Regions from separate parts of the Priestia sp. HNGD-A6 genome, predicted to be linked through region 2. Evidence: riboswitches for the same ligand, from Rfam matches in the RefSeq annotation. Region 2 holds a riboswitch; the other holds the start of a gene.

Region 1 (16,570 bases), 1.1 Mb from region 2:
GCTCATAGAAGGCCTCTAGAGGTTTTTCAATGACATCTAAAGAACGAGTAATTAACCCATTTTCTGCTTCTTCAGGTGATAAAGCTCCTCTAAACTCATCTTCTACCTTGACAACAGCGGTTTTTTGCTCAAAATTAATGCTTTCCACATAGCCAAGTCCTCGTGCTGGAAATTTTGGGTCTTCCTTTACAGTTAGAACAACAAAATCTCCTTCTGATAACGTTAATTTTTCCGTATCTTTAAACGCATAGCGGTCTAACATTACCAATCTTGAAACACCTTTATGAGTTAACTTCATATCCGGTGTAATCGGATGTACTTGCGGAAAGCGTTCAATATCTGAATTGAGCTTTTCAACATTCATATTCACTTTTTGATTTAACAAAACAGTCATTCTCACAACTCCTTACCTATCGAACATCTATAAATTTATTAACTCTATTTCCTTTTAAAGGAAATAGAGTTTTTCAATCAACTATCAATAACTTACCACACGGCTTGGACGAATTCAATATATAGTATTTGACACTTCTCCAAACATCTACATATAGAAGGGTGTCAAGTGAAATATTTTTTTTTTCGTAAAAAAAGTGTTTGACTTTTCTTCCCTATGTATTCTATTAGCCAAGCATTGTTTCTAAAAATTCCAATAAAAAGTGCAACTTATAAGAAGTTGCACTTTTATCTATTTACCATCCGCATTCGTTTAGCGCTTAAAGTTCCATTCATCCGATCCGTACTTTGTGCGCGCTAGTTCTTCTACATATGCTTCCTCTTCTTCAGATAGTGTATACGGTTCTAAATCGATATCAAGAGCAGAAGCAAATCCTTTATAAAACGCTTCTTTTGCTTCTTCAATAGAGATTTTGCGGCCCGCAATTGCATTGATCGCTACCGCTTTAGAACGAAATGCGCGCTGCATTCTTTCTTTCACGCGGTCATTTGGGTAATTAAACACGCTGAATAATTTATCTTCATCAATCTCTAACAGGATAGAGCCGTGCTGGAGGATAACTCCCTTTTGTCTAGTCTGAGCACTTCCAGCAATTTTGCGGCCCTCTACAACTAGTTCATACCAAGAAGGAGCGTCAAAACATACAGATGAACGAGGGTTTTTTAAGCTATTTTTTTCTTCTTCTGAACGAGGAATAGCAAAATAAGCCTCGAGCCCTAACGAACGAAAACCTTCCAGTAAACCTTCTGAGATCACGCGGTATGCTTCTGTAACTGTCTTAGGCATATTAGGATACTCTTCAGATACAATGACGCTGTAAGTAAGCTCTTCATCATGAAGCACGCCCCTGCCGCCCGTTGGACGTCTCACAAAGCCTAATCCTAATTCTTTTACTTTATCAAAGTTAATTTCTTTTTCAGCTTTTTGAAAATAACCGATCGACAGCGTTGGAGGGTTCCATCCGTAAAAACGAATCGTAGGTGGAATTTCCCCTTTACTATGCCATTCTAATAACGCTTCATCTAACGCCATATTGTAATAAGGCGAACGGTTGTTGGAATCAATAAATCTCCACTTTGCTTTCATATACCTCATCCTCAGCTATATGTAATATAAAAAATAAATCCGTTTTTTAGTCTACCAAAAGATTGAGCTAAGGAAAAGCAAAGAGCAACATAAAACTGCGAATTCAAATGTGGTAGTTTTTTCATTTTGGGGAAGAAATCCGCTAGATTCAAGGCAAAATCGCTTTACTTCTAATTTCATTCACTTATATAATAAGAGTATGGATTTTGTCGAAGAAAGGAAGAATCAGCATGTCACCAATTACAGCAGTACTCATTTTACTTGGAGTAATCATCATATACTCTGTCGTTATGTTCTTTATCCAACGTCGCATTATGAAAACGTTAACTGAAGAAGAATTCCGCAGCGGCTACCGCAAGGCACAGCTAGTTGATATTCGCGAACCGAATGAATTCGAAAACGGACATATTTTAGGCGCACGAAATATTCCTCTTTCACAGTTCCGTATGCGCATTAAAGAATTTCGTCCGGATCAGCCTGTGTACATCTATTGTCAAAGCGGAATGCGCACAGGACGTGCAGCACAAATGCTTCGTCGCCACGGTGTTAAAGAAATCTATGATTTAAAAGGCGGCTTCAAAATGTGGAACGGTAAAGTAAAAAAGAAAAAATAATGGTATGTATATAGAAAAACCTCGCCTTTGGGCGAGGTTTTTTGTTAGACGTTTTGAACAGCCTGTTCTTTCTGATAGCGAAGAACTGGTTTTCTCGCTGCCAGCGTTTCGTCAAGGCGCTTCACAACCGTTGTATGCGGAGCTTCCTGTACGAGTTCAGGCGTCTCTTCTGCTTCTTTTGCAATTTGAATCATCGCATCGATAAACGCATCTAGCGTTTCTTTCGACTCCGTTTCCGTTGGTTCGATCATCATGCACTCTTCTACGATAAGAGGGAAGTAGATAGTCGGCGGATGATAGCCAAAATCAAGCAGTCGTTTCGCGATATCCAATGTGCGCACACCAAGCTTTTTCTGACGTTTTCCTGATAAAACAAATTCGTGCTTACAGTGACGGTCAAACGGCAGCTCATAGTGTTCTGCTAAACGACGCATCATATAGTTGGCATTTAGCACAGCGTTTTCCGTTACGGCTTTTAAGCCGTCTGGACCCATTGAACGAATATACGTATAAGCGCGAACGTTGATACCGAAGTTGCCGTAAAACGGCTTTACGCGTCCAATTGACTGAGGACGGTTATAGTCAAAGTGATAGCCTTGTTCTGTTTTCACAAGCACTGGTTTAGGCAGATACGGAATTAAATCTGCTTTTACCCCTACCGGACCAGAACCAGGACCGCCGCCTCCATGAGGACCTGTAAAGGTTTTATGAAGATTTAAATGAACAACGTCAAATCCCATATCTCCAGGACGAGCTTTGCTTAATACTGCGTTTAAATTTGCACCATCATAATAAAGTTTTCCACCTGCTGCGTGAACAATTTCAGCCATTTCTAAAATATCTTCTTCAAATAACCCTAGCGTATTTGGGTTTGTTAACATTAAAGCGGCTGTATCTTCTCCCACTACGCGGCGTAAATCCTCTAAGTCCACTAAACCATGTTCATTTGATTTTACCGTTACCGTTTCAAATCCCGCAACTGTTGCCGAAGCAGGGTTCGTTCCGTGAGCTGAGTCTGGAACAATGACTTTTGTTCGCTGCGTCTCACCATTTGCTTCATGATAGGCACGAATCATCATAAGCCCGGTCCACTCGCCATGAGCACCCGCTGCTGGCTGAAGTGTTACTTCATCCATTCCCGTAATTTCTGTTAAATGCTCTTGTAAATCATATAAAAGTTCGAGAGCACCTTGAACCGTTTGCTCATCTTGAAGCGGATGAATATGCGCTAACCCAGCAATGCGTGCTGCTTGTTCATTCACTTTTGGATTATATTTCATCGTACATGAACCAAGCGGATAAAACCCTGAGTCCACTCCGTGATTTCGTTTTGAAAGCGCAGTGTAATGACGCATAATATCGAGTTCTGATACTTCAGGAAGCTCAGGAGCTTCGGTACGGACATACGCTTTTCCAAGCAGCTCTTCAGCATTTACTTGCGGAACATCTAACTCCGGCAATGAATAGCCGATTCGCCCTTCTTTACTGCTTTCAAAAATAAGTGATTGATTTTGATTAAGCATGAAGATCCCCCAATTCATTTACAAGTTGGTCAATTTCCTCTTTTGTACGGAGTTCTGTAAAAGCAAGCAGCATGTGATTTTCAAGCGCTTGGTTATCACGGCTAAGATCATAACCGCCAATTATTTTTGATGCTAATAAATGATTGTTTGCTTCTGTTACCGAAACAGGAAGCTTCACGACTAGTTCGTTAAAAAACGGTCCTTCAAATGCTACATTTACCCCTTTTGCCTTTAACGCTTCATATGCATAATGCGTTTTTGATAAGTTTTGCAGCGCCATTTCTTTTACACCTTGCTTGCCTAAAGCTGTCATGGCAACTGATGCTGCTAAAGCATTTAACGCTTGATTTGAACAAATGTTAGACGTCGCTTTATCGCGGCGTATATGCTGCTCACGCGCTTGAAGGGTTAAAACAAACCCTCGCTTACCGTTTTCATCGACCGTTTGCCCTACTAATCGTCCTGGGATTTTTCGCATAAGCTTAGACGTAGTTGCAAAGTATCCGCAGTGCGGGCCTCCAAATTGACTTGGAATACCAAATGGCTGTGCATCTCCAATGACAATATCAGCTCCAAATTCTCCAGGAGGCGTAAGTAAACCTAATGATAAAGGATTGCTTGAAACCACAAACATACATTTTTCTTGATGAGTAATTTCTTCAATTTCTTTTAACGGCTCGATTTGTCCGTAGAAATTTGGATACTGGACAATAACAGCTGCCACGTCACTTCCCATCTCTTTTTCTAATGCAATCATATCTGTTACGCCGTCTGCTGCAGGGATTTCTACCACTTCAATATATTGACCCTTCGCATACGTTTTTAACACATCTTTTGACTCAGGGTGAACGGCCGCAGAGACAAGTACTTTTTTCTTTTTCGTTTGACCCGCACTGAGCATAGCGGCTTCTGCTAAAGCAGTTCCTCCGTCATACATAGAAGAATTGGCCACGTCCATCCCCGTTAACTCACAAATCATTGTTTGAAATTCAAAGATGGCCTGAAGTTCTCCTTGAGAAATTTCTGGCTGATACGGAGTATAGGCAGTATAAAATTCCGAACGAGAAATAACATGGTCAACAATAACCGGCATGTAATGATCATAAACTCCCGCTCCTAAAAAAGAAGAATATTCTTTCAAATGAGCATTTTTTGCAGCCATATTATTTAATTCTTTTAACAGCTGAGGCTCTGAAGCCGCTTTTTTAATATTGTATTCTCCTTGAAAACGAACGCGCTGCGGAATATCTGAAAATAAATCATCAACGGATGAAACACCAATTGCTGCTAACATTTGCTGCTGATCTTGTTCTGTCATTGGTAAATAGCGATGTAACATGTTAAATTCCTCCCCAAAGCTTACTTTGAACGTTTATAAAAAGGTGTTGAAACCACTTTTGCTTTTAAGCGTTTTTTCCGAACCTGCACTTCCACTTCTTGACCAAGCTCTGTATACTCTGCTGATAATAGCGCTAAACCGATGTTTTTCTTTAATGTCGGTGACTGTGTACCTGTTGTCACAAATCCAATTTGTTCTTCATCTGCAAATACTTCGTAACCGTGTCTTGGTATACCTTTATCAATCATTTCAATTCCTACCAGCTTACGAGGTGCCCCGCTTTCACGCTGTTCTTTTAACACTTCTTTTCCAATAAAGCTGTCTTTGTTCGTTTTTACTGCAAATCCAATTCGAGCTTCAATTGGCGTAATATCTTTTGAAAGCTCTTGGCCATATAAAGCCAAAGTAGCTTCAAAACGAAGCGTATCGCGAGCGCCTAGTCCGCAAGGCAACACACCGTCCTCACTTCCTGCTTCTAAAATAGCCGTCCACAAGTGAGAGGCGTCAGCTGAAGAACAATAAATTTCAAAACCATCTTCTCCGGTATATCCAGTACGTGAAACGAGAGCTTTTACATTCGCTACTTCTACATCATCAGCAAATGTAAATGGCTTTAATGAAGCTAAATTTTTATTCGTTAACGTTTGTAAAACTTTTTCTGCTAAAGGACCTTGTAATGCTAGCTGCGCAGTTTCATCAGATTGATTAACGAGCGTTACATCTCCTTGTTTGTGAGACACAAGCCACTCATAGTCTTTTTGAATATTAGCAGCGTTTACGACCAGCAAATACTCTTGATCTGCTTTTTTATAAATCAGCAAATCATCTACCGTGCCTCCGTCTTCATAACACATAGCTGTATACTGTGCTTTTCCATCTAGAAGGATAGAAACGTCATTTGTCATCGTGTGCTGAAGAAAAGCTAAGCTATCAGCTCCTGTTACAAGAATTTCTCCCATATGAGAGACATCAAAAAGACCTGCCTTTGTACGTACAGCTTCATGCTCTTCTTTAATAGAAGAAAATTGAACGGGAAGAGCCCATCCTCCAAAATCAATTGTTTTGGCACCATATTTTTGATAGATATCATAAAGCGGCGTTTTGTGTAATTCTGTTGTCATATTTATGTCCTCCTCTTTTTCACGTGAAACTTTTCATAACGGGGAGTTTTCAAATAGTGTGGGGATCACTATGTATCCAAACAAAAAAGGACAGAAAACCCCCTACTGTATTTAGTAGGAAGTCTCTGTCCTTTTCACCTGAAAGTTTACCTATAAACGAATAGGTTTGCCTCGTGGGTGGTCTATAAACGCATAGACACTCTCCAGAGCTGCGTCAAACAAGAGTCTTTTTGCCTGAGAGATTCACAATTTTATTGCTTGCTCCTTCGGCGCTACATTCAAGTAGTCTCTCCCCGTGTCGTCATTCGCTTCTATAAAGTTGATAAAGTTGGGCATACTACTGAAAGATGTATCTATCTTTATTCACACAATCATTTGTAAAGTGCTAATCTATTTTCTTTTTCAAATTTTCTAAATATATTTTTATCCTACCTGATTCTTATCATTTGTTCAATAAAAATTTTTTACAAAGGAGCATTTTTATCATGAAAGTGAAATTAAACATCGATGAAACATGGGAAGCAGCCTTCTCAACTAAATTGGAGCAAGACGGCCCTTGGTCTGCATGGGATTTGTATAAACTTGCCTATGAAATAGAAGACCAAACGCTTATCTCAGAATTTGAAGGGCTACAAAGCCCAAAACATCTAGCCGATTTAACGCCGCTTCCTCATCAGCTCGAAGTAGCCAAACAAGTAGTCGAAACAATGAATGGGAAAGCCATTTTAGCAGATGAAGTAGGACTAGGAAAAACGATTGAAGCAGGGTTAATTTTGAAGGAATATATGATTCGCGGGCTTGTTAGAAAAGTTCTCATTTTAGTTCCAGCTTCGCTTGTTTCACAGTGGGCTATGGAATTGAATCAAAAATTTTATATTCCCGCGGTCCCTCAAAGAAAATCATATGTGTGGGATCAGTGTGACATCGTTGTGTCTTCAATTGATACAGCAAAACGGTCTCCTCATCGAGAAATTGTGCTAGAACAAGACTACGACCTCATCATCATTGATGAAGCTCATAAACTTAAAAACAACAAAACAAAAAACTATGAATTTGTTCAAAGCCTGAAAAAGAAATTTTGTCTGTTGCTAACCGCAACACCGATTCAAAATCGAATTGAAGAAATTTTCAACTTAGTCTCTCTTTTAAAGCCTGGCCATCTCGGCAATAAAGACTATTTCGAAGAATTATTTTCTGCTAAAAAACGCTCTTTGCAAAACGATGAGCACTTAAAAGAGCTTGTTAACAAAGTTATGATTCGAAATCGCCGCCATGATACGGGTATCGAATGGACGAAGCGAATTGTTCAAACCATTCCTGTTGAATTTTCACCGAAAGAACGCGAGCTATACGATGCGATTACGTCTTTTAAAGGAAACGGACTGCACCCTTCAAGTGCTTTTTCAATTTTAACCCTGCAGCGAGAGGCCTGCAGCAGCCGTGAAGCGGTGTATATGACATTAAAAAACATGCTGGAACGTCAGGAAGATCAAAACAGCGCATTAACGGAACATATGATTACTCCGTTAATGCAACTACTTCAGCAAGTGCCGCAAAATGCAAAAGCAGAAAAAGTGCTAGAGCTCGTTCAAAAAATTGATGACAAAGTCATTATTTTCACTGAGTACAGAGCAACTCAACTGTATTTACAGTGGTATTTAAAACAGCATGGAATTACCTCTGTACCGTTTAGAGGCGGATTTAAGCGAGGTAAAAAAGACTGGATGAAGCAGCTTTTTGAAAGCCACGCGCAAGTATTTATTGCCACTGAAGCGGGCGGAGAAGGAATCAACCTTCAGTTTTGTCATCATATCATTAACTATGATCTACCGTGGAATCCAATGCGTCTAGAACAGCGAATTGGAAGGGTCCATCGTTTAGGTCAAAAACATGATGTTCACATTTACAATTTAGCCATTCAACATACGGTCGAAGAACATATTTTAAAATTGTTATACGAAAAAATAAACCTTTTTGAACGAGTTGTTGGAGAGTTAGATGATATTTTAACAAAGCTTGATTTAAAAAATATCGAAGAGCATATTCAAGATATTTTATTTCATTCACGGAGTGAAGGAGAAATAAAAATCAAAATGGAGAACTTGACGTCTATTATTCAATACGAAGACAGCGAGGAGGATCAGCATGCAGCAAACTGACATTCATCAATTTTTAAAGCGTTACTTTCTAGCTAATAATTGTTCTATTGTCACAGAAACACCCTCTTATCTAACGGTTCAATTAACAATCGAACTTGACAAAGAGTTGATGAATCGTCCATTTTATTGGCATTATGTTGAAAAGACAGGCGGAGAAGCAAATCCTGCTTCACTCACTTTCATTACAGACCCCGCGTTTGAAGACGATTCTGTTCAAGGAGAACGAATTCATTTTGGCTCACCTAGGCTGCATCAAATTTTCGCTTCTACTCAAAAGCTAGGCGGGTTTATTCACTTGTATGAACAAGTTTCATCAGCTCAGCCAACAAATCAGCCTTTACATCCTTGGCTTGCGTTAAATATTAAAGTCTCGTACAAATGTGATCGTAAAAAAGACGAGCTCTTGTCGCTTGGCATTAATTTAATCAATGGACAAATCGTTGAATCATTTCATGAATTAATCATTAATCAAAATTTGTCATCTAAAATCTCGGACTATTGCTTTACTCTTTCACCTTTTATTAAACCGAAAAGTGCGATTGCACGACTCACATCATACGTGACTGACTACGTTAAAACTCAACCGACTGAATGGGCAGAAAAAGCGCAGGAAAGATGGTACGAAGACTTAGCGCTTCTTGATCATTTTTACGAAACAGCAGAAGAGCTGCCAGAAATATATATGACCGAAAAAACAGCGCTTCAAGAGCTGTACGAACCGACCATCTTATTTAAGTTTATAAACGGTGGCTTATTTTACATATCGCCCGAAACGATGTCACGTCAATTTAATAAAACACAAGCCGGTTAAAAAAAGATGAGCATATGATATGCTCATCTTTCTTTTTTCTTGCGGTACCACAGCATAAACGACAGCGGAATCATTCCAAACCATCTGTTCGCAAAAGGTGCTCGCTCTTCTTTTTTTTGAATCTTTTTCGTTTTCCTCTCTTCTTTTGGCTGATCCATATATTGTACAAATTGCTGAGTCATATATTTTACATAATCATTCGTTTTCATATAATCATCTCCTCAGCACTATTATATCCGGAGGGAAAGAGACTTAATCCGTCCACTTCACAATGTGTTGGTCCTTTTTTTGAATATATGCGGTTTCTGTCAATGCTCTTCCTTGCAGTGTTTGACACTTTATTTTTAGGATAATCATCTGTTCATCTTCACTTACTACGTCGTATGAAACCGTACCCGTTTCTAACACTAAGGGTGCAGATGGAGATTTATTATGTTCTTTTATTTCTTTTTTTACATGTACAACCGCGTTTTCTAAAAGATGCTGCAGACGATTTTTCTGCTCTACTTCTTGATAAAATGAACTTTTCGTCACAAAATAAGTAGTTTGCTGAGCTACTAACAGAAGAAAAAGCGCACAAAATGCCAACACAACCGGGAGAATAAACCCTTGCTCATTATGTTTCATAAGCAAGCATCAAAAACGTCGTAATGGTTTCTTCTCTAACTTTGTTAACACCATCTGTTGAACGAATCAGCAGCCTTTCTTTTTGCTGTTCATACATGATATTCTTAATATGCTGCAGCACAACTTCATGACCGCTTTCATCCACTCGTCTTCTTATCTTGTCTTCGTATCGTTCATAAGTGATGATCTGATTATTTTCCATTTTCAACGTAAGCGTAGTCGCATGAATTCTCACTTCTTTTGCTTCTCGATATTCCATAGCAAGTTGATTCACAAAAATTTCCCACTCCATTTCATTCATACTAAAGTCTGGATTATATGTTTGCTTAGCTAGCGGAATGATAATGGGGAAAAATGAAACAATGATCAAAAAAAGACCAAAACTGACTAACATCTCTACAAGCGTAAAGCCTTTTTCACTTTTCACTTCAACATCACATCACACTTCTTTTTCATTTTATCAGCGGAATCTGTCCATTCTACACAAAGCTTTTGAGCAATTTCTCCGTTCCACTTCAGATAAAACACAACGTTTTCTTTTACGATTTTTTCTCGCCGTTTATATCCTGTTTCATATTTATATTTCAATAGTTCTTCGTGTAAGATAGCATCAGCTTGATACGAAACATATTGCTTCTTTTCTTCTTCCCTCATCTGAACATACAAAGGAATAATTGTACCGGTTAGGAGTAAAAGCATGCTAAATGAAACAAGCATTTCTAACAAGGTATAGCCCTGCTGACCCTTACATCTTGTCCACATAAAAACGCCCTCTACCTATTTGAAAAGTAACTTTGTATTTAAACTTTTGACTGCTGATAAAAATGGTCTTTGCTTGAGAAATATTGCCGTTTTTGTTGTATTGTATCGTGGAATTGCCGCTTCCAAACGTGATATGAATGGTGGAGTCATAGGCGCGCTTATAAAGAACGGCACGAGAATCAGAAACAATATATTCTGTTCCCTTCGGTGCAAAGTTAATTTTAATTGGAGATTCTCGATTCATGGCTGTCTGCTGCACATAAAACGTGTCGCTTTGCAGCTGTCGCAAGAATAATGTGATTTTGTAATATTCCACAAGCGGCCGAATGGTTACGATAATGGAAAACATCATCACTTGCACAATAAATAAAACCATCAGCATCTCAATGAGGGTAAATCCTTTTTGCTTAAGAAGAACCACTAGCCGTAACCTTTCCGGTACCGTCAATTTGAATAGCTTGACCATTTGGACACACGGTGCCTTCTTTTAAGTAGCCTCCTGCTTCAAGCTCTTCTAGACTTGGTTTTTCGCCGTTTTCAAGCTCATATACTTGTACCTCAGCCTCTACGGTTTTGACAAGAGCTGAGCAGCCTTTGTTGTTAATAACCGTATTATGCTTTAATACATTTGGAATCATAATGAGCAAAAGCACGGTAATAACGAGCATAACGATTAACATTTCAATAAGGGTAAACCCTTTATTACTTTTTAGAATCATATTCTTTCACCCTTCTACAAGCTCGACATCACTTCTAACATCGGAAGCATAACGGACATATACATAAGCAGAATGACCATTCCGATGAACAAAAATGTAAGCGGCTGTACATATTTTAAAATACGAAAAATAAATTGTTCCATTCTTTCCATCATAAATAGACTGTAATCATACAGCTCTTGAGAAAGCTCACCGTTCTGCTGGCCATGCACAATAACATGAGCCAAGTCTTTTTCATAATGAGATTTAGCTGAAACGATATGATCTAATCGCATTCCTGAGGAAAGTTGATCTGTAAAAGCAAAAGCTTCCACTTGAAAGAACGGATGATGCTCCTGCTTTTGAAAAAGAGCAAAACATTCATAAATAGATAAACCACCGTTTAATAAATTGCTCATATGAACAGAAAAAAAGTAGGAGTTAAATAGTCGTGTGAACGTTCGGATAACGGGAACTCTCATAAAAAGCTGCATTTGAACTACTGGAGGCAATTTTTTAATGTAAATTACATAAAACAAATAAAGGATGATTGGCATACTGATGACTGCAGGTAACACAAAAGGAAAGAACGACATCGCCTGCATAAATAAGAGGATAAACGAAGACTGCTTGTTTCCAAAGGATAAGTACAGAGCTTCAAACTGCGGAAGTAAAACCGTACTTAAAACAAATAAAATGGAAAGAATAAACAGAAGTAGCAATACGGGATATTGAACAAGCTTTTGAAATTTTTTACGATGCCTTACTTTTTCTTCAATCATTGAGCTACTTTCTTTTAAAGCAAATTGAAGGTTTCCATGCTGTTCCGCAAAATATAAATAGCTTAAAATATCACGGTGAAACTGAAGTTTAACAAAAGCATCGTGCAAAGATTCTCCTCGTTTTAACTGCTCAAGACATTTTTCAATATCCGTTTTTTCTTTGTTAGATACTTGAAACGTCAAAAATGAAAGAGCTTGAGAAAGAGTGTAGCCTTTTTCTAAGAGCTTGGAGACCTGCTTAAGAATTTTTGCTTGCTGAGCGAGAGACCACCTTTTTTGTCTATTTGTCTTTACCCCCATCCGTCTAGCGAATGCGGATATAAATAGCCTAGCGCGATTCCTTTTAGAATAACATCTCGGAGCGTCTTATAATCATAATCCGCATTTTCTCCTTTCACTTCTCTCATCACTGCGCTAAGCTCCTTGCCATAAAGCAATTCGTATATACTGGACTGACGATGCTTCCTCATTTTTTTACAAGCAGGGTGGCATTTTCCCGAACACAGCGGACAGCGAATTTCTACAAGACGCTGTGCAGCTACTGCTACAAGAGTCTGCTCCATTTCTTGAAAGCTAACGCCAAACTCAAGCAGCCTGTACAAAGATCCTTTTGTATCTTTAGTATGCATCGTTGTCAAAACCAAGTGTCCGGTAAGCGCTGCTCTCACAGCAATTTTGGCGGTCTCACTATCTCTTATTTCTCCCACCATGATAATGTCTGGATCATGGCGCAATATAGCTTTTAAACCAGTCGTATACGTAATCCCTGCGCGTTCATTTACCTGCACTTGAAGCACGGTTTCACTCGGTTTTTCAATAGGATCTTCTAGTGTAATAACATTTCGATTAAAAAGGTGCTTTACTTCGTGTAAAAGAGTATATAGAGTAGTGGTTTTACCTGATCCTGTAGGACCGGTAAAAATAATTAATCCATGAGAGAATTTCAAGAGAGAAATAAGCTTTTTAGTATGTTCAGGAAAAAGAGATAAATGTTTGAGAGAGGTAGATTGTTGATGAGGCAAAAGCCGAATAACAAGACTTTCATCATGAGAAGTAGGAAGAGTTGATAAACGCAAATTTACTTGATAGTGATCAACGGAAGTGGTCAATGCACCATTTTGAGGTTTTCTGCGCTCCCCAATATCCATTCCCCCTAAAAATTTAAAATGCGAAATGAGCCGTTCAGACATTTCCTTTGAAATAACCCTCTTTAAAATAAGCTCCTGGTCAATTCGCAGCTGAATCACAGCATCTTTCTTTCGGGGCACAATATGCACATCAGAACTTCGACACTCACATGCATCTCGTATAACGTAAGTAGCAAACTGTTCAATTTCGGTCAAACGATCATCACTCCTTTATTTGTAATGAAGATGATTCTTAAAACACCTAGAAACAGTAATTTCGACCTTTTTCGAGATTTTCCTTCTTCTTTTTTCATTTTTATAATTTTTTTCGTATACGCTTCTTTTCTTCGCTTCAGTCCTTGTACACGATGTACAACTTCTGTACACCTCTAAACGATTACGTAAAAAAAGACAACGTGATGTAAAACTCTACGCTGTCGTTTTATTCGTTATTTACTGAATTGAGCTTCTTCATCATGTATGCTTACACAACTAGAGACGCAAGACTTGTTTTTTTCTTGACCAAATTTTTAAGTGCAGATTCGTTATAACCTACTACAAGCTTTTTGCCATCCGTTAAAATGGGGCGGCGAAGCAAACGAGGATGTTCAATTAATAGATTGACTACTTGTGATAACGTCATGCTGTCCACATCAACATTTAACTTTTTATATTCCTGACTTCTTTTAGCAAGAAGTTCATCCATCCCTTCTGTTGTCATAGAAAGAAGTTCAAGCATTTCTTTATGAGTAGGTGTTTCTCTAAATAAATGACGCTCTTTAAAATTTACATCTTCCTTCACTAGCCACTTTTTCGTTTTACGACATGATGTACAGCTCGGGTACGTATAAAATTTAATTTCTTCCATATGAAACCCTCCCGTTTTTTAGTTATAGATTGTTTATATACATTGTACACGTTTTGTATAACATTTGTATAGTATTTTGCATACGTTTTGTATAACTTTTTTTCTTCTGTCGTATTTCAAGGAAAAGATAGCGTTTTCAGGAAAGAAAGGATGTATTATAATGGAAAAGTATCGATATAGTTTCATAAGTGCTTTCTAGTGCTTACACAGCGATGACATTCATCATGACACTAACTAAGTTTGATAAAGGAGGAAATGGACGTGGAACGAATGTACCGTGTAATGGGGTTCTGGACAGCAATTTTCACTGTAATGTTTTACCTCGGTCACATGCATAAGACTTCTTTACTCTTTTTAGCTCAAACAGGATTTTTTGTAATTCTTAGTTATTTAAAGCTGTCTGAAAGAATGTACATTTACGTTTTTGGAGCATATTTGACCGTCTTTTTTGTGGGGTTCACGTACTGGTCAACTTTTATGATGACACCAGGACAGTAAAGAGAAAAGCGATGGGCTTCCATCGCTTTTTGTATTCTTAAAACCCATTTAGAAAAGGATTTTGATCCATTTCGTGTCCCACAGTTGTTTCAGGTCCGTGACCGCTTAGTACAAGCGTATCTTCTGGAAGGGACAGCAATTTCGATTCGATGCTTTCTAACAGCTGAGCTTGATTACCTCCAGGTAAATCTGTGCGCCCGATGCCGCCTGCAAAAAGCGCGTCACCAGATACTACAAAGTTACCCGGTTTGAAATAATATGAAACGCTGCCAGGAGAATGACCAGGCGTTTCATACACCTCAAATTGGAATGAACCGATTGTTAAATTGCCTTCTGATGAAATAATATCGGTTGCATCTGGAGCTGTAATTTCTCCTAGGTCAAAAAATTTCGACCCGTTTAAGTCACTATTATGAAGCCATTCTTTTTCCTTTTTATGTACATAAAGCGGGATAGAGTAGTGATTCATCACCTCATCTACTCCTCCAATGTGATCGAAATGAGCGTGTGTCAGCAAAATAGCTAATGGTTTATACGTTTGTTTTTCGAGAAATTCAACGAGCTGTTTTCCCTGAGCTCCCGGATCAAAAATTAAACATTCTTTTTTTTCGTTAGCAACGACATAACAATTCGTTTGAATAGGTCCTAGCGGTATACGATGATAGTTCATAATGTGTCCTCCTTGTGTAAATTTATTTCCGTTATATGCATTATCATACACACATCATCTTATAAATGAAAGTAAGGACCTTTCTAAGCCAAAGAAGCAAAAGAAAGATTGGTTTCCATCTCGACAAACGGTTAGAAAAGTTTTACAATTGAAGGGATAAGCTAATGATAGCGCTTTAATTTTAAGTTACCTAAAGGAGGTTTCTTCGAGTGGGTCTTATGATTATTTTTGCACTAACAACATTGCTAGGCGTATTTGCAGCTATTTCATCTTTGAGAAATAAAAACATATTAGGCATTGGTTTTTCGGTACTAACATTCGGTGTATTCGGATGGTTTACCGTGATGACCATCATACATCACGGCTATCCGGCGGTACATCATTAAAAAAGCCATGCAAAGCATATGCTTTGCGTGGCTTTTTAAATAGACAGATAATCCATTGCCGCAACTAAAATAGCTTTAGTCGGATTATATACGCGCGATATTTGAGATAAAGGCAGCGGATTAATCCCTTTCCCCAATTCTAGGGTGAACCCCAGCTTTTTCTTTTCTAAAATAAACCAATCCTTGAATCCCGCGTGACTATCAATCGTTTTGACAGCTTTATAACCGCTTACCCTTTCAAAATAGCTTGCTATTTCCTCTGCTTCCTCAGGCTCTTCATTCATATACCCCCAATAAAATTCTTCTCCTTGGGTATGTAAAGCAATCACACAATCAAAATCATGACGCTCAACGAGTTTTACCATTGCCTGAGCTTCAGGTTCAGAGAGAGATTCATAGCCTGGAAAATCTCGATAATGCGGCGCTTTAGGTTCTTTACGCTTTTTTTCGATTTCCCAATAAGCCGGAAACTGATTGTTTAAGTCCACCCCTCGGATATTTGCTTTCCAGCTTTGAAAATCTGGAAAATCTCTCCCTATTTTAGAAAGAAAAGACGCATAAGGTTCGCCTACACCAGGACCTTTTAAGACCAGATCTACTCCGTCTGGGTTAACAATTGGAACTGCAGAAAGCGTAATTTGATTAAAAAGAGCTCTTGAATCTTGCCCGTTCAACGCCTGATCATAATGAAGAGCAGCTAAATAATCTTCCATAAAGTGTAGAAGAACATTTGTCGTAATCCATTCATTAGCATGAAACGACGCATTGATATGAACCTTTCTCTTTCCGTTTCCAATTAAAATATGAGGAATCGGCTTTCCAAGCACGCTGCACCCTATCCATTCAAGAGAACCATAGGGATAATAAGTCAAAAGTGTTTGTATGTCTTTTATGGTTCGCTTGTAATCGTAAGGCTTTTGGATATCTATAATTCGCATAATCTTCACTCCTTTACACTATGTATATGTAAAGATTGAAAAGATGCATGATAAAAAAGCGCTTTGACATTTAGTCAAAGCGCTTTTTTATCTCAGTTAGATTCATG
Region 2 (16,570 bases):
TTTGGCCTTCAGCTGCTGATGGGAGAAATGAGTATGATTATTTTAAAGGGACAGCGCGTTTTACCTGAAAAATTGATTCAACAGAATTACATTTTTACATATACTGTATTAGAAGATGCATTGCGAGATTTACTCTAGTTATTTTCTGTTATTTCCCTAAAACAGGTGACTAAGCTGCCGATAGATAGGAGTAACTTTATGAAAACCATTCTCTTGAAAAATGCAACGCTCTATCCTATTACGTCAAAACCTATTTATAATAGTGATGTGCTCATTCAAGATGGAAAAATTGTTTTAATTGGGCCAAACTTGCAGCCACCTCTTCGAGTAGAAGTCATTGACTGCAAACAGCGTTATTTATTCCCTGGATTTATTGATGTTCATACACATCTAGGATTATATGATGAAGGAACCGGCTGGGCCGGGAATGATGCTAACGAAACCATTGAACCTATGACTCCACATATCCGAGCTTTTGACAGTGTACATCCTTTAGATCCTGGGTTTAAAGATGCCATTGAAGCGGGTATTACGTCTGTACACATTATGCCAGGAAGTGCAAATGTGATTGGAGGCACAACTTCCGTTATTAAAACAGCTGGAACAAGCATTTCTCAAATGTTAATTCAAGAGACAGCTGGACTTAAGATTGCGCTAGGAGAAAATCCAAAACGAATTCACAGCCACGGCAATAAAGAATCGATTACGCGAATGGGTATTATGGGGATGCTGCGAGAAGCCTTTTATCACGCAGCAAGCAGTGACAACAAAGATGATTTGCGCATCAAACCTCTCACTCAAGCACTGAATAGAGAAATTCCAGTTCGGATTCATGCTCATAGAGCCGATGATATTCTATCAGCTCTTCGCTTAGCAGATGAATTTCATTTAGACGTCCGTATTGAGCACTGTACAGAAGGCCATTTAATTGCTAAAGAGCTGGGTGGAAGAAATTTAAAAGTGAGCGTAGGTCCAACTTTAACACGCCGCTCAAAGGTTGAACTTAAGAATAAAACGTGGAAAACCTATCAAGCTCTTTGCAATGAAGGAGTAGAAGTTTCCATTACAACGGACCATCCTTATACGCCTATTCAGTATTTAAATATTTGCGCATCCATTGCCGTACGTGAAGGACTCGAAGAGCAAAAAGCATTAGAAGGCATCACGATTACTGCTGCTCGGAATCTCCGTATTGATCATCGAATCGGCAGTATCGAAGCAGGAAAAGACGCTGATTTAGTGCTATGGAGCCATCATCCCTTTCACTACTTAGCAAAGCCTATTTTCACCATGATAGATGGTAAAATATTATTTAAAAAAAATTAACATTTTACCTATTTTCTTTTTTTATTTTTTTTAGTATGATACGTTTAGAAGCATGTGAATTTCACAAAAGCATAAACATCACACGTTGACTTTTTATGTTTGTTGACTTGTAATGGGAAGGCAAATGGTGCGCCACCAGGTAACTGGTTCTAGTGGGTTCGATTCCCACCCCGAAATTTTTTTAATTATTAAAAAATTTCGAGGGTGGGGACTTGATTGGAGTCTGTATATACCCTCGATCAGGAGGGAAAAGTTATGTTAAAAAAACGTGACCTAAATGACTGTCAATCTCTATACGAACTCATGGTACATCCTGATGTCTTCCCTTTTGTTCGTCATAAAGCCCATTCCTATGAAGAATTTTTATTTGTGACTAAACAAACGATGGAAGCAGAAGATCATGGAGAAATTATTTCTCGCACGATTTTAGATGAATGGGGTAACCCTATCGGCACCATTAATTTATTTGATGTACAGGATCAAGCCGGTTTTTTAGGCACTTGGCTTGGCAAACCGTTTCATGGAAAAGGATATAATCAAATTGCAAAAGAAGCGTTCTTTAATGAACTGTTCTTTGAGTTAAATATAGAGCGAATTTTTATGCGAATTCGTAAAATCAATATCAGGTCTATTAAGGCTGCCGAAAAACTGCCTTATGCAGTACTTGCAAATGAAACACACAAAGCTTTATACGATGAAATTAATCAACATGAAGACGTATATGATTTATACGAAATTCCAAAAGACTTGTATACATTATACTACCTGCGTCACGAACAAGACGTTCAAGAAGATCACCAGCTTAAAGAAGCGTAAGAGTCTCTCCGTTACACGGAGAGCTTTTTTTTATGATTAAAAACGAGAGATTCTGGAAAAAATAAGTAGCATGATCGAAAAACGTTAATTGGAGGTTTTTTTATGTCTGAAAAGAAACGAAAAGAAAACGCAAAAAATACGTTAAGTAGCGCTCAAGAAATCTATTACGGCCGCGAGTTTAAAAAAGCGGATCGTGCAGGCGGCTACACGAAAAAATAAGTGAGGCAAAACATCTCTATCCAACGCTTGATCATCCCAACGTCCTTTCTGTACACTGTGTATCGGAAGGACGTTTTATATTATGTAAAGATAATAACACGAAGATTTCATGCGTATGATTTACGTTTTTTTAATAATCTACTATATCCACAAAGTTTACCCACAATTATGTGGATAATGTGCATAACTTTATCGGATATGTATATTACCGCTTTCATAACTTGAAATGACAGTGGGTAATTTTTATGTAAATTTTCTGAAAAAATGTGAATAATGTGGATAAAGTTGTGAATATCCTATACAATTCAGCAGTTAACTTCTTGTTAACCTGTGGATATCTTCTTTAGCGCTTTCGTTTGTTTTAGTAGCATGAAAGCTTTTGATATATTATAAGTATAATAATAAAAAGTAGGGGAACTTCCCCTACTTTTTTATGATTGGAAACAATATATCCACACTTGTTCCTTGATTTAACTGACTAGAAAATGTCATCTGCGCATGATGAGCTTTAATAATCCGATAGCTAACCATCAGCCCTAAACCTGTACCTTTTTCTTTTGTACTATAAAAAGGCTCACCTATCTTCGCTAACCGTTCAGGAGGAATACCTTGCCCTTCATCAGCAAGCTGCAGCCAAAGGTGGTTTTCTTTTGCTTTAATCGTAATATGAATGCCCCCTCCTTCAGGCATTGCTTCGATAGAGTTTTTAATAATATTAATAAATACTTGTTTTAACTGATTTTTATCTCCATATACCTGCGGTAATTGCTCATCCCTTTCAAATATGAAAGCTACCTTTTTTTCTACTGCTTCAGGTTCAAGAAGCGAGCACACTTCTTGAACAAGCGCTTGCATATTCAAGGGTTCAACATTCATAACCTGAGGTTTTCCTAACATCAAAAATTCTTCTACGATTCCATTCATTCGTTCTAATTCAGTTTCCATGATATCTATATACAAAGCATCTTTGGGATTTTGTTCTTTTAATAAGTGAACAAAACCTTTTAAAGAAGTCAAAGGATTTTTGATCTCGTGAGCAACTCCAGCTGCAAGTTCTCCTACAACGGCAAGCTTCTCAGAAGTTCTAAGCTTCTCTTCTGCTTTTTTACGCTCCGTAATATCTGTCGATACGCACAGCATTTGAATCACTTCCTGTTTTTCATTCATAATAGGAAGTTTTGCTGTTTCGACCCAGCGCCGGTTTCCTTTCGAATCTTTAAACTGTTCTTCTAATACCATCCCTTTTTGCGTACAGTTTGAAAACGTCCCTTTATATAAAAGATCTGATTGAAGGTTGAATTGATATTTATCAATTGGTTGTCCAATCAAGTCATCAGATTTTTCACCTAGCAGCATCGCAAAAGATTCATTAACAAGAATGAACTCCCTTTTTTGATTAATGGCATAAATATAGCTTGGATTAATGTCAATGACTTGTCTTAAAAACGTTTTTTGTTCCTGCAGCTGATTTTCTTTTTGCTGTAAATTTGCTTTAGAATGGCGTATATAGCTAATCATTTCATTAAACTGTTTAGATAAAGTACCGATTTCCCCCCGCTCAATTTCTCGTTCCGGAATTTTTTGATTAAAATTCCCGCGCGCTACTTGTCCCGCCAATTCATATAGTTTACGAATAGGATTCACAATTTGCCTTGCATATAACGCAGTAAAAAAAGAAAGCAGTAAAATTGTAATACCTGAAACGGTCCAAAGCGTTTTTTCAAACGTTTCATAAGGCCTGTAAATTTCTTCAACGGGTAATTCAGCGACAATTCCCCAATCCAAAACAGGAATATATTCAAATGACGCAAAGAAGTACTTACCTTCGGTGTTCACAACGCGCTGATATCCTGATTTATGATTCATCGTTTCCTGAACGATTTCATTTTCCCTGGCATTTTCACCGATTCTCTGTTTCTCAGGGTGTGAAATAATTCTACCATTGCGGTCTACAATAAACGTATAGCCGTTCTCTCCTATATCGAACGTTTGAAAAATGGATTGAAAGCTTTTATTTTCTTCAATGCGCAGCGCTAAATTTATAACTTTTTTTACATTTTGCTGCTCATCCAAAATAGGAATTGCCATCACCACAATGTAATGCTTTGTGTCTGCTGAAACGACATCGCTTAAATATATTTTTTTAGTTCGCAGCGCTTCTTGAAAATATTTTCTTTTACTTAAGTTCACGTGCTTCATACTCTTTAAATCATCTGGGTAATAATGCTCCACATACCCTTTTGTATTAAAAATGGTTCCGCTATCGATATACGGTGAAATATTAACTATTTTCTGCAGTTCTTTGTCTATCTCTTGTTCATCATCTGATAAAAAAATAGGATCTTGCTGTACCTCGTCGCCCAAGCTCCAAATATCTTTAATAACGATGTTAATTTGCTCTTTCATTCTCTTGACGGTTTTATCAGTTACCTGTCGATATTGATCTTGAGAAATATTAGGCAGCATCACTCTTGAAACTATAAACATTAGCGTCAGTACGGTACAAATAAGAAGCACATTAATCGTGAAGATTTTCCAAAACGTATGAGATTTAAACCATTTCATGTTTGTTCACCTTAATTCAATGAAGTCTACCTCCATTGTACTGCAAAATGAAAACTTTTCCATGTAAATGATAGAATTCCACCTTTAGACATAGAAGAAAAGCATTTGGTTCTACATTACTATCAGAAAACTATGAGCTTTTTCACTGTATTTTCTGCTAAAACTTTTTTAGGGTTCTTATATAAACTTTGCTTACTGCATTTTCTTCATACAGTAGAAATCAATTATTTATCTTCCAATAAAAAGACCCCATCACGAAATGATGAGGTCACCCATTTACTATTTCTTCTTCCTTCTAGCCCCGTAAAAACCAAATAAGAGAATAAACCAAACGGGTGTCAACAATAAGGCTGGGCGCGTCGCATCAGAAAACAGCATAATAATAAGAATCACTGCAAACAACGCTAGCACAACATAGTTTATAAATGGTGTTAACGGTGCTTTGAATGTTGATGCTGCATGTAGCTGTGGACGTGTTTTTTTATATCTTAGATGGCAAATCAAAATGATACTCCACACCCAAATGAAACAAATAGCGCTGATGGTTGTTACGATGCCAAAAGCTTGATCTGGTATCAGTTTGCTTAACAAAGCTCCCGCCGAGATAACCAGCGTAGATACAAACAATCCGTTGCTTGGTACGTGGTTTTTGTTCAGTTTTGCAAACGTAGATGGCCCTTGGTCATTTTTACTTAAGTTATATAAGATACGGCTTGTTGAAAACATTCCGCTATTACAAGCAGAAGCGGCTGAAGTTAATACAACAAAATTAATAATTCCAGCAGCAAGCGGAATTCCGACTAAACTAAAGGTTTTAACAAATGGGCTTTCTGCTGCATTCAATTCCATCCACGGGTTAATAAATAAAAGGACGATAAGCGCTCCAACATAGAAAAATAAGATTCGCAGCGGAATTTTATTAATGGCCGATGGAATATTTTTTTGGGGATTTGATGTTTCCGCTGCCGATACCCCTACCAATTCAACCCCGACGTATGCGAAAATAACCATTTGGAATGAAAGTAAGAAACCTGAAACACCGTTTGGAAACAGTCCTCCATGACTCCAAAGATTTTGAACCGTAACGGATCCTGCATCTGTTTTAAATCCGATTACCAGTAAAATAACGCCAATAACAATTAACGCAAGAATCGTAATAACCTTTATTAAAGCAAACCAAAACTCTAATTCTCCAAATAATTTTACGGTTAATAAGTTAAGTCCTAATAAAATGATTACACAAATAAGTGCAGGAATCCACTGAGGAATATTGAACCAATATTTCACATATACGCCAACGGCAATCACATCAGCCATAGCTGTCATGATCCAGCAAAACCAGTACGTCCACCCTGTGACAAATGAAGCCCATGGTCCAAGATACTCTTCAGCAATATCTGTTAACGATTGATAACCTGCTTTAGACAGCAGTAGTTCTCCTAGCGCTCTCATCACAAAGAAAAGCGAAATACCCACAATTAAATAAGCAAAGATGATAGAGGGACCTGCAAGCTGTATGGCTTTACCAGAACCTAAAAATAATCCCGTCCCAATGGTTCCTCCAATCGCGATTAGCTGAACATGACGATTGGATAAATCCCTCTTTAATTCTCGTTGTTCCAACTCTAACTCCTCCTAACAATAAAACCTTTGATGCGATCGTGCGGACTACAAAATAAAGCCCAATAAAAAAAGAGATTGGATGCGCTCCAATCTCATGGTCATAAGAATAACAAATATTATGGTACATGCTACCAATTAGTAACATGCCAAATAAATATCCGGTACTCTTCTGTCCTTTTGCCTGAGATTGTGAACCCTTCGGCGTCGCGAAACTATCGCGATCTCTCCAGAAGCTGCTCCTGCTATAGTGTGATCCATAGCAATCATAGCTTTCTACGTATTAAATTTTTCAATCAAGATAATGACTGTCGAATAGTTGTTTATTCTAATACCAGATGGATGCTTTGTCAATAGGAGAAATTAGTTTCATTTATTTTCCTTATTTGAAATATGATACTACATAAAAACCTTGTTCCTTTACTTGTGATAAAGACCTCCTTATTACAAAGAAAAAAGAGCAGAATCAAATCTGCTCTTTTACTCTTTTTCTATTCATTTCTTTAACGTCAAACTCACTACATTCTCCACATGCGCTGTATGAGGGAACATATCAACAGGCTGAATGTAATCAACGTTATAAGCCTTCGACAGCTGCTGCACATCTTTGGCTAATGTGGATGGATTACAAGATACGTAAACCACTTTCTTTGGCTTTACTTGTAAAATTGTTTTTAGAAGCTTGTCATCACAGCCTGTTCGCGGCGGGTCAACGACGATAACGTCTGGCTTCCAGCCTTCTTTTACCCACTGCGGCATCCATTTTTCAGCCGGACCTGTTACATACGTGGCATGTTCAAATCCATGATCTTTGGCATTTTTTCGCGCGTCTACAATGGATTCTTCAATCGTGTCCATTCCGCGAATTTCTTTGACATCTTTAGCAAGCCATAAGCCAATTGTCCCTACTCCGCAGTAAGCATCTACGATTTTTTCACTGCCTGTTAGCGCAGCTGCTTTTTTTACTTCTTCATATAGCTTCACCGTTTGGAGAGGATTCAGCTGGAAAAATGCACGCGCTGAAAGTTCGAATGAGATATCACCTAACGTTTCTTGAATCACCGACTTTCCAGCAAGTGTAAACGTTTCGTCTCCAAAAATAAGCGATGTTTTTTGACCGTTTACGTTTTGTACGAGTGATTTCACTTCCGGCAGGCGGCGCTGAATTTCTTTCATCAGCAGCTCTTTTTTCGGAATTTCTTTTTTAGCTGTAATCAAGACAATTTGAACTTCACCCGTTTCAAACCCTACTCGAGATACAATGGTACGCACAATTCCACGGCGTTTACGCTCATTGTAGATAGGAATTTGAAGGTCTTGTAAAATTTGTTTTATTTCTTTTGTCACGTGATTTGTAGCTTTATGCTGAATGGGACAGTTTTCAATATCAATCAAGCGGTGAGAATTCAGTCCATACAAACCCGCAATGACTTTTTGTTTGTCCACGCCGACTTGAAACTGAGATTTATTACGGTAGCGCCACGGATCTTCCATACCAATCGTTTGGCGAGTTTTTTCCTCTACTTTTTTTAATGAACTGTGACGTTCGAACGCTTGCAGAACAATATCTCGCTTGGATTCTAGCTGACCTTCATAAGATAAGTGCTGAAGCTGGCAGCCTCCGCACTGGTCGTAAATCGGACAGGGTGCTTCTACGCGATGAGGAGATTTTTTGCGAATTCGCTTGATTTTCCCTTCGGCAAACTTATGCTGAACATTTGTTGCTTCTACAACCACTTCTTCATTCGGTAATGCTCCCGGTACAAAGACGACTTGGCGCTTAAAATAGCCTACGCCTTCTCCATTAATACCGAGTCTTTTTATCGTCAACGGAAACGTTTGTCCTTTTTGAACTTTCATTTCAGTTTTTGGTTTATTCATGAGACCAACTCCGATTAGTTTAAATTCTTTATATAGTTATTAACGGTCTTTAGCTGCTTAAAACCTATTGGACCGTATCGCTTTAAAAAAGACATCAACGCATATTATAACACTTCAACAGCAAAAAACCGACAGAAGAAATATTCCCGTCGGTTTTTATCTTTATTTCGTTTTAGAAGGACTTTTCTTCAATTGTTTACGTTCGTTCATTAAATCATCAATGCTTTTAAACGTATAGCCCTGCTTTTTTAAATCCACAATCGCTTGATCTAACGCATCTGCGTTATCCTTTGAAACGGTATGCAGAAGCATGATCGCACCTGGATGTATTTGAGTCATCATATTGTCGTATGAGTAGCGCCAGCCTTTTTGTTCATTCACTTTCCAGTCAACAAATGCTAGTGACCAAAATACATTCGTATAGCCTTCTTGCTTTGAAAGAGCTAGCGTTCGTTCGCTAAATACACCTCTAGGTGAGCGGAGATACTTCATTTCATCACGACCGGTAATATTCTTGTATTCATCTTTTACTTTTTGCAGCTCTTCTTTAAAACGTGCATCATCCACTTGAGTTAAGTCAGGGTGATGCCATGAATGATTGCCGACAATATGCCCTTCTTTTACCATTCGCTTAATTAGCTTAGGCTCTTCTTTTAAATAGTGTCCTGTTACAAAAAACGTCGCAGGAACCTTTCTTTTTTTGAGCACGTCTAATACCTGCGGTGTATAGCCATTTTCATAACCGTTATCAAACGTTAAATAAATGTTTTTTTTAGTTGTATCGCCGAGGTAAAACGCATCATACTTAGCAAGAATGTGTTCATAAGCTGTACCTGCGGATGCAGGCTTGTGATTTTTACTTTTTTGAAATCCCCAGCTGATCGGAGTGTTTGGATACATTTGTGCTTCAACAGATGCTATGCCTGTTGACATCACGAATAAAAAAACGAGAAAAAAGGTGAACCGGCGCATAAGAAGCTCCTTTCGGAAGTCATTTTACGCTTAGTATCCACTCAATTTTCTCGTTCATGAACGTTACTTTTTACCATACGTTCCCGAAGTATGTTTATTTAAATACCGGTTCTTTAAATTGCTCAAGCTTTTCAAATGAAGACTTGTCTACATCTGCATGCAAGCTGTTTCCGTGTGAATCCATCGTCACTACAGCTGTAAAACCTTCTACTTTTAAATGCCACATTGCTTCAGGAATACCGAACTGCATCAAATCAACGCCTTCTACGCTCTTGATACAATCAGCATAGTACTGCGCAGCTCCGCCGATAGCATTTAAGTATACGCCCCCGTGCTCTTGAAGAGCAGCAAGCGTTTTAGGACCCATACCGCCTTTACCGATAACCGCGCGGATACCAAATTTCTTCATAATATCTCCTTGGTAAGGTTCTTCACGGATACTTGTTGTTGGTCCTGCAGCGGTTACGTGCCATTTTTCATCTTCGTCTTTTAACATAACCGGGCCACAGTGATAAATGATTTGTCCATTTAAATCAATTGGCGCATCGTGGTCTGTTAAATGTTTATGAATAGCGTCGCGTCCTGTGTAGATCATACCGTTGATGCGCACTACGTCACCAACTTTTAATTCACGAATTTGCTCTTCTGTAATAGGTGCTTGTAATACAACTTCTTTTGTTTCATCCGCATTTTGTTTCTCTTCTGCACCTGCATTTTTATTAAAATCTACTTCTTCGCCTTCTTGATACAGCCACTCTTGAACGCTTCCTGTATCAGCGTTGATTTTAATACCTAAGCGACGGTAAGCCCAGCAGTTATACGCAACTGACACATAGAAGCTAGCAGGAATACGATTGATTACGCCGACTTTACAGCCAAGTAATGTCGTTTCTCCGCCAAAGCCCATTGTACCGATTCCTAGCTTATTAGCATTCTCCATTACATACTCTTCTAATTCTTTCAGCTGAGCGTTTGGATTTTCGTCATCTAAGTTTCGGAACAGCTGCTCTTTTGCTAATTCATAGCCTGTTGTACGGTCGCCACCGATTCCAACACCAATGACGCCGGCGCTACAGCCTTGGCCTTGCGCTTGGTATACTGAGTGCATCACACATTTACGAATACCGTCTAAATCACGGCCAGCTCGGCCTAACCCTTCTACTTCACAAGGCAGGCTATACTGAATGTTTTTATTTTCACAGCCGCCGCCTTTTAAAATAAGACGCGCATCAATATAGTCATTTTCCCACTGTTCAAACTTAATAACCGGCGTGCCTCCGCCTAAATTATTACCGCTGTTTTCTCCCGTTAACGAATCTACAGAATTAGGGCGAAGCTTTCCGTGCTTTGTTGCTTCTTCAATTGCCCAATAAATCGCTTCTTTAATTTGAAGCTGATTCACTCCTACAGGGGTTTTAATTTTAAATGTTGGCATACCTGTATCTTGACAAATTGGCGATAAGTTATCATCCGCCATTTTAATATTATTGGTAATGGTCGCTAAAGACATTGCTGCACGCGTTCCTGCATTTTCACGCGCTTTTGCCTTTGCGATAGCACGTCGAACGTCTTTTGGCAATTTTGTAGATGTTTCAACAATTAAATCGTACATGCTTTGTTTTAAAGCTTCAATCATCACTTAATTCCTCCCATATCCCGCTAATGTATGTATTTATCTATCTGTCGTACAACTTTCAAAATTTATTATACTCCTTCAAAAATTGTTTCGAAAGACCTTTATAGGAGGATTTCTACTTCAAGCAAAAAAGCGCTAGTTTTTCTAGCGCTTTTTTCTTCTTCATTCTTTATCTTTTTTAAACTGCTCACATTTTGCTTCTAGGTCATCAATCATTGTAATCAAACGGTCAATATCTTCTAGATCTGTGTTTTCAGGCTCCATAGAGTCTAATACATGTACAAACATATTTAAACGATCTTTTAAATAACGTACTTGTGAATCTTTATCTCGAACGGCGTTTCCCATTTTAAACCCTCCTGATGTAGCTTTTCATTCTTATTTCCTTATATCCTAACGAATACTTTCATATTTGACAACTAAAAGCAATAAAATCCATAATAGTCACTGGTGTCCGTTTTGAATGGGACGTATAATTTAGTCTAGCAGGACGGACCGTGAGATGTTTTCATCATCATTTCACTTTACGGAAAAATAAAAGGAGTTTTTTTATGGCCACTTTACAACGAATTACCCCGGAGTTCGATCCGTGGGAAGCGTATTTAGATATGAAACAATATGGCAAACCGACGCTCACAAACGTTGAATTTACAACAACGACGCTTTGTAATATGCGATGTGAGCACTGCGCAGTTGGATATACGCTGCAGCCAAAAGACCCAAACGCACTGCCTCTTGATTTAGTTTTAAAACGTCTCGATGAAATTCCAACTCTTCGGGCGTTAAGCATTACGGGCGGAGAGCCTATGATGTCCCTATCTTCTGTGAAAAATTATGTGGTGCCTTTATTAAAGTATGCACATGAACGTGGTGTCCGTACACAGATTAATTCAAATTTAACATTAGATCTTGCTCGTTACGAACAAATCATTCCTTATTTAGATGTTTTACATATTTCTCACAACTGGGGAACGATGGACGATTTTGTGGAAGCTGGCTTTGCAATGATGGAGCGAAAGCCTACTTATGAGCAGCGCGCCAAATATTTCGACCGTATGATTGAAAACAGCCGCGCGCTTGTAAAAGCAGGTGTAACGGTATCAGCTGAAACGATGTTAAATAAACGTACGCTTCCTCATATGGAAAAAATTCATCGTCAAATTGTGGATGAAATGCTTTGTCAGCGTCACGAAGTACACCCTATGTATCTAAGTGACTTTGCCAGCACCTTAGAGACATTATCTCTTCCTGAAATGCGTCAAGCGATTCATCACCTTCTTGATATTCGAGATGAAAATGTGTGGATGCTATTCGGCACGCTGCCGTTTTATGCATGCAGTAATAACGAGGAAGACTTAACGCTTTTACAGCGCTTGTATAGCAGTAAAAATGTAACCGTTCGAAACGATCCAGACGGACGTTCTCGCCTAAATGTAAATATTTTCGACGGAGATATTATCGTAACTGATTTTGGTGATACGCCTCCTCTTGGCAACATTCAAGATACAAAGCTTACAGACGCTTTTGATACGTGGCAGCAAAGCACAATTTCTAAAGAACTTAGCTGCCATTGTTCAGCGGTCTCTTGTTTGGGACCTAATATTTTGGTAAAAAACAGCTATTATCAAGATACTGATTTTAGCAAACTCCAAGCGAACATTACAAAATAACAAAAAGAGATTCCACCACTGGAATCTCTTTTTTGTTATCTCGGCTGATCGTAAGCCCCGAAACTTAAGGAGACATAATCTTGTACTGGAATCCATGCTCCAATTCCTTGAGACGTTACATTTCTCACCACAATTGAACGCTTGCTGCCTTTTACCGTTACATATACTTCCCCATACGTTACTTTTCCCTTTTCACTTACAGCAGGCGTGTACGCATAGAGATAACCTACTTTTTTAGGAGCTACGTTATACACCTGGTCTTTTTTCGTTCCGGCACCTACAAACGTTTGAAATGATAAAGTGAGCTTTGTTTTTTTAGCTGCTTCAATTAGCATCATTTGTTTAACATGATCAGGCTGAGGCACTTTTGCCGTTAATCCGCCTTTTACATGGCTTTGATTTTCCTGACTGTACATCATTTTGTACTGAGTTTTTCCTGCTCTGTTATCATAATGATTCGTATTGATTCGCTGGTGCTGCCAGTTAACGTTTGTTTCTGTTGATTCATAATTTAACGGCCACTGTCCTAAAAAAATGGTTGCTCTAAATCCAATTGCCCATGGAGTTTTAGAAATGTTTGATTCATTTAATATACGAATTAAATCAGGGTTTTCAATTTTTACATTTGACGTTTCAATGAGCTCTTTTGTGAACTCACTCGGCTGCAAATAAGGCGTGTCTTGACTAGCATTTGGATACGTATTTTCTTTTGAAATATTTAAAGCTGAAGAAGGCACGTTGATGGTAGGCTGAGCTGTTTTTGCAATGGCGATCTTCGTTGAACATGAAAACGAAATAATGATGGTAAACACAAATAAAAGCAATTTACGTAACATCTAGAAACTCCTTTCAACATCGTTAATGAATGCAACCATAGTTTTTTCAAACATCCCCTGTTTTATCCTGAATACCAAAAGGGAAATTCTTCTATTCACTCACAAAAAAGAAACGTCCACATAAAGTGAACGTTTCTTTTTTAAATAAGATAAAAACCAATTCCCATAATAATATAAGCACCTAAAAGAGTTGCGCCTTCAAACCAGTTTGTATCTCCGTCATTAGAAATCGCAATTGTTAAAAATACGGCTGTTACCATCGCAATCAACTCAGGCCAAGTAAAAACAAGAGACATTTGGCTTTCGAACATTAGCGAAACAAGTACTAATATTGGTGCTACAAACATCGCTACTTGTAAAGTTGATCCAACAGCAATTTCAACAGCTACACCCATGCGATTTTTAACGGCCATAATAATAGCGGAAGCATGCTCTGCCGCGTTCCCAACAATTGCTACAATGATGACCCCGATAAACAGCTCACTCCAGCCAAAGCTTTCCGAGACAATTTCGATTGTACTTACCAAGCTTTCGGATACATAAGCCACCGCTAACGTAGACAAAAAGAGAACCGCAATCGCTTTCCACATTGACCACTCTGGCTCCTCATGTTCTTCCACTTCTTCACTTTTATGCTGATACACGCCTCGATGCGTGACCAGCTTAAAGAATAACGCCGCTAAGTATAAGATGATGAGAATAATGGAAATTCCGACACTTAGAGACATGGTCTTCGCTTCGTCCATTTCGCTAGCAAACACTTCAGGAATAACAAACGCAACGATAACGGCAAAGATCAATAATCCAGAATTATGTCTTGCATCATAGACATTAAATTCTTGACGCTTAAATTTAAGTCCCCCGATAAAGAATGAAAGACCGCCTACAAGAAGGAGATTTCCTAATACAGAACCGGTTAACGATGCAAGCACCACGGCTGTAAGGCCTTCTTTTAAAGCAAAAATCGAAATAATTAATTCTACAGCGTTACCAAAGGTAGCATTCAATAGACCGCCTATTCGAGGACCAGCTACAACAGCTAAGCTCTCTGTAGCTCTTCCCATAAAAGCTGCGAGGGCAATGATTGTTAAACAGTAAATAATAAACATAAGAACATCTGACCAGTGCATCATGTGCCCAATAACAGATAACGGCACCCCAAGAATAACCGCTATCAGAAAAATCCGATTGATCATCGATATGTACACCTACCTTATTCATTTTTTGACAACAAAATCAATCATATCAAATTAATGGAATTTGTATAGACTCACCGTCAATGTTAGTATTTTTAACCTATCTTTATAAATGATAAACCTCTAATTGATTTTTGATTAAGATATTTAAAAATCAGCCAAACTACCAAGGATAATGAGATAGAATGAGGAGTGAAAAAATGAGTAATGATGTAAAAAATCAAATTTTATCGGTACTGGATGACTATACAATCGGAACGTTAGCTACGATTCAAGATGGAAAACCTTATTCACGCTTTATGATGTTTTTTCATGAAGATCTTGTGCTTTACACCGCCACCAATAAAGATACCCACAAAGTCGAAGAACTAGAAAAAAACCCTTACGTTCATATTTTGTTAGGCTATGATGGGCAAGGTTGGAGTGATCCGTATGTAGAGGTAGAAGCCAAAGTAAATGTAGAAACAAACGAAGAGTTAAAAAAGAAATTTTGGAATGAAAAGTTAAAAGAGTGGATTAAAAGTCCAGATGACCCAAATTTTTTGCTTCTTCAGCTGACTCCTGAACGCATGCGCTATTTTGATAAAGCCGGAAGCAAACCAAAAGAAATATAAAAGTGGACAATGTCCACTTTTATTTTATTTCGAAGGTTTCTGTAACTTCTATACTGTCAATAACCGACTGTAGCATTGAACAATTTTTTCGGGCTAGCTCAATCGATTTTTCAATTTTGTCTAATGGCAGGTCTTTTCCCGTGATGATATAGTGCAAATGAATTTTTTCGATTCGCCCCGCTTTTTCATCATTGCGCGTTACATCAGCTTGGATGCGTAAATCGGAAAAAGCGATTCTTTTTTTCTCTAGAATCTTTCTTAACACGCCTCCGCTGCACACGGCAATGGATGATGTCATTAGCTGATACGGACGAAAGCCATGCTCTTCATCTCCGGCGATATGTAGCTCTCCATAAGGAAAATCTGTCGTAAACCCCGCCTCTTTTTTCATGTTAAATTCCATTTTCTTCACTCCTTTCCTTCATTATAAACCGTTTTTTATATAACCAACTACTCTCACTATAGATCACTTGTTACACCGCGGTTTATTTCCGGGCACCATCACAATAAAAAAATCCGAACGAAGTTGATTCTTGATCAAGAATCAACTTCGTTCGGATCTTCCTTCAACTAATATACTTTTGTCCTAGCCTTTTGTATGACTCCGTATTAAATTAATTTTCCAGCGCGAATATCATCCGTCATTCCTTCGTAAGGCGCTTGAGCGATAACTTCCTCATTGTTTACTCCGACATTTTTGATGAATGTAATGTCAGCAAATTCGGGAACCACGTATTTCGGATATGTTTCGTATTTTTCACGGGATTCATGCATTAAATCAAGATAATCATTTTGATAGCACACGGTAATTTCAGGATGTTCATGTACCCATTTTGGGAAGAAAATAATTCCGTGCATGCGTTTTTCATTAGGCATAAAGTTCAAAGATACATCTGTCCCCGTTGGTTCAGTCCAAGATACTTTATATACACCTTCTGTTAATTTCACAATATCTACTTTTTGGTCACGAACCCATCGTCCTGCCACCATTCCGCTATGAATACGATAATCGATTGTATTTTCGTTTTTAATATAGATTTCATATTCCCATCCGTTTTCGTATGTGTAAATCATATGATTTCCAATAAATTTTTCCATGTCTATACCTCTCCTTTGATTTGATTTATAAAACTTCGTATATGTCTAGCACAACGCTTTCTGGGTTTCTTACAGCAGCGCCTATAAACATGCGGTCCTGTAACCACTTATACTTTGCACT

The links. Region 2 has a riboswitch for glycine ahead of SCI76_RS12090 (amino acid permease). Riboswitches for the same ligand answer to the same signal wherever they lie in the genome.
Region 1: another riboswitch for glycine. It lies ahead of gcvT (glycine cleavage system aminomethyltransferase GcvT); the one in region 2 lies ahead of SCI76_RS12090 (amino acid permease).

What each region holds. Positions count from the first base shown of each region.
Region 1 covers NZ_CP138621.1:3,533,041-3,549,610, reverse strand. Annotated here, with positions in the region: gene SCI76_RS18140 (vitamin B12-dependent ribonucleotide reductase) at 1-394, opposite strand, end outside; gene SCI76_RS18135 (biotin/lipoate A/B protein ligase family protein) at 707-1,540, opposite strand; gene SCI76_RS18130 (rhodanese-like domain-containing protein) at 1,771-2,154, shown strand; gene gcvPB (aminomethyl-transferring glycine dehydrogenase subunit GcvPB) at 2,199-3,677, opposite strand; gene gcvPA (aminomethyl-transferring glycine dehydrogenase subunit GcvPA) at 3,670-5,016, opposite strand; gene gcvT (glycine cleavage system aminomethyltransferase GcvT) at 5,037-6,137, opposite strand; glycine riboswitch at 6,350-6,442, opposite strand; gene SCI76_RS18110 (DEAD/DEAH box helicase) at 6,623-8,296, shown strand; gene SCI76_RS18105 (YqhG family protein) at 8,283-9,107, shown strand; gene SCI76_RS18100 (YqzE family protein) at 9,131-9,316, opposite strand; gene comGG (competence type IV pilus minor pilin ComGG) at 9,360-9,734, opposite strand; gene comGF (competence type IV pilus minor pilin ComGF) at 9,724-10,161, opposite strand; gene SCI76_RS18085 (type II secretion system protein) at 10,158-10,496, opposite strand; gene comGD (competence type IV pilus minor pilin ComGD) at 10,480-10,917, opposite strand; gene comGC (competence type IV pilus major pilin ComGC) at 10,904-11,215, opposite strand; gene comGB (competence type IV pilus assembly protein ComGB) at 11,230-12,276, opposite strand; gene comGA (competence type IV pilus ATPase ComGA) at 12,267-13,319, opposite strand; gene SCI76_RS18060 (Spx/MgsR family RNA polymerase-binding regulatory protein) at 13,588-13,971, opposite strand; gene SCI76_RS18055 (DUF2626 domain-containing protein) at 14,233-14,469, shown strand; gene SCI76_RS18050 (MBL fold metallo-hydrolase) at 14,507-15,139, opposite strand; gene SCI76_RS18045 (DUF2759 domain-containing protein) at 15,349-15,525, shown strand; gene SCI76_RS18040 (M14 family metallocarboxypeptidase) at 15,561-16,463, opposite strand.
Region 2 covers NZ_CP138621.1:2,383,792-2,400,361, forward strand. Annotated here, with positions in the region: gene SCI76_RS12065 (TIGR01777 family oxidoreductase) at 1-138, shown strand, start outside; gene SCI76_RS12070 (amidohydrolase) at 199-1,326, shown strand; gene SCI76_RS12075 (GNAT family N-acetyltransferase) at 1,582-2,142, shown strand; gene SCI76_RS12080 (YfhE family protein) at 2,245-2,361, shown strand; gene SCI76_RS12085 (PAS domain-containing sensor histidine kinase) at 2,785-4,926, opposite strand; gene SCI76_RS12090 (amino acid permease) at 5,206-6,549, opposite strand; glycine riboswitch at 6,709-6,789, opposite strand; gene rlmD (23S rRNA (uracil(1939)-C(5))-methyltransferase RlmD) at 7,042-8,427, opposite strand; gene pdaA (delta-lactam-biosynthetic de-N-acetylase) at 8,590-9,399, opposite strand; gene SCI76_RS12105 (fumarate hydratase) at 9,494-11,035, opposite strand; gene SCI76_RS12110 (SE1561 family protein) at 11,198-11,383, opposite strand; gene yfkAB (radical SAM/CxCxxxxC motif protein YfkAB) at 11,587-12,705, shown strand; gene SCI76_RS12120 (YfkD famly protein) at 12,741-13,541, opposite strand; gene cax (calcium/proton exchanger) at 13,682-14,737, opposite strand; gene SCI76_RS12130 (pyridoxamine 5'-phosphate oxidase family protein) at 14,938-15,351, shown strand; gene SCI76_RS12135 (OsmC family protein) at 15,371-15,754, opposite strand; gene SCI76_RS12140 (phenolic acid decarboxylase) at 15,961-16,449, opposite strand; gene SCI76_RS12145 (DUF3237 domain-containing protein) at 16,475-16,570, opposite strand, start outside.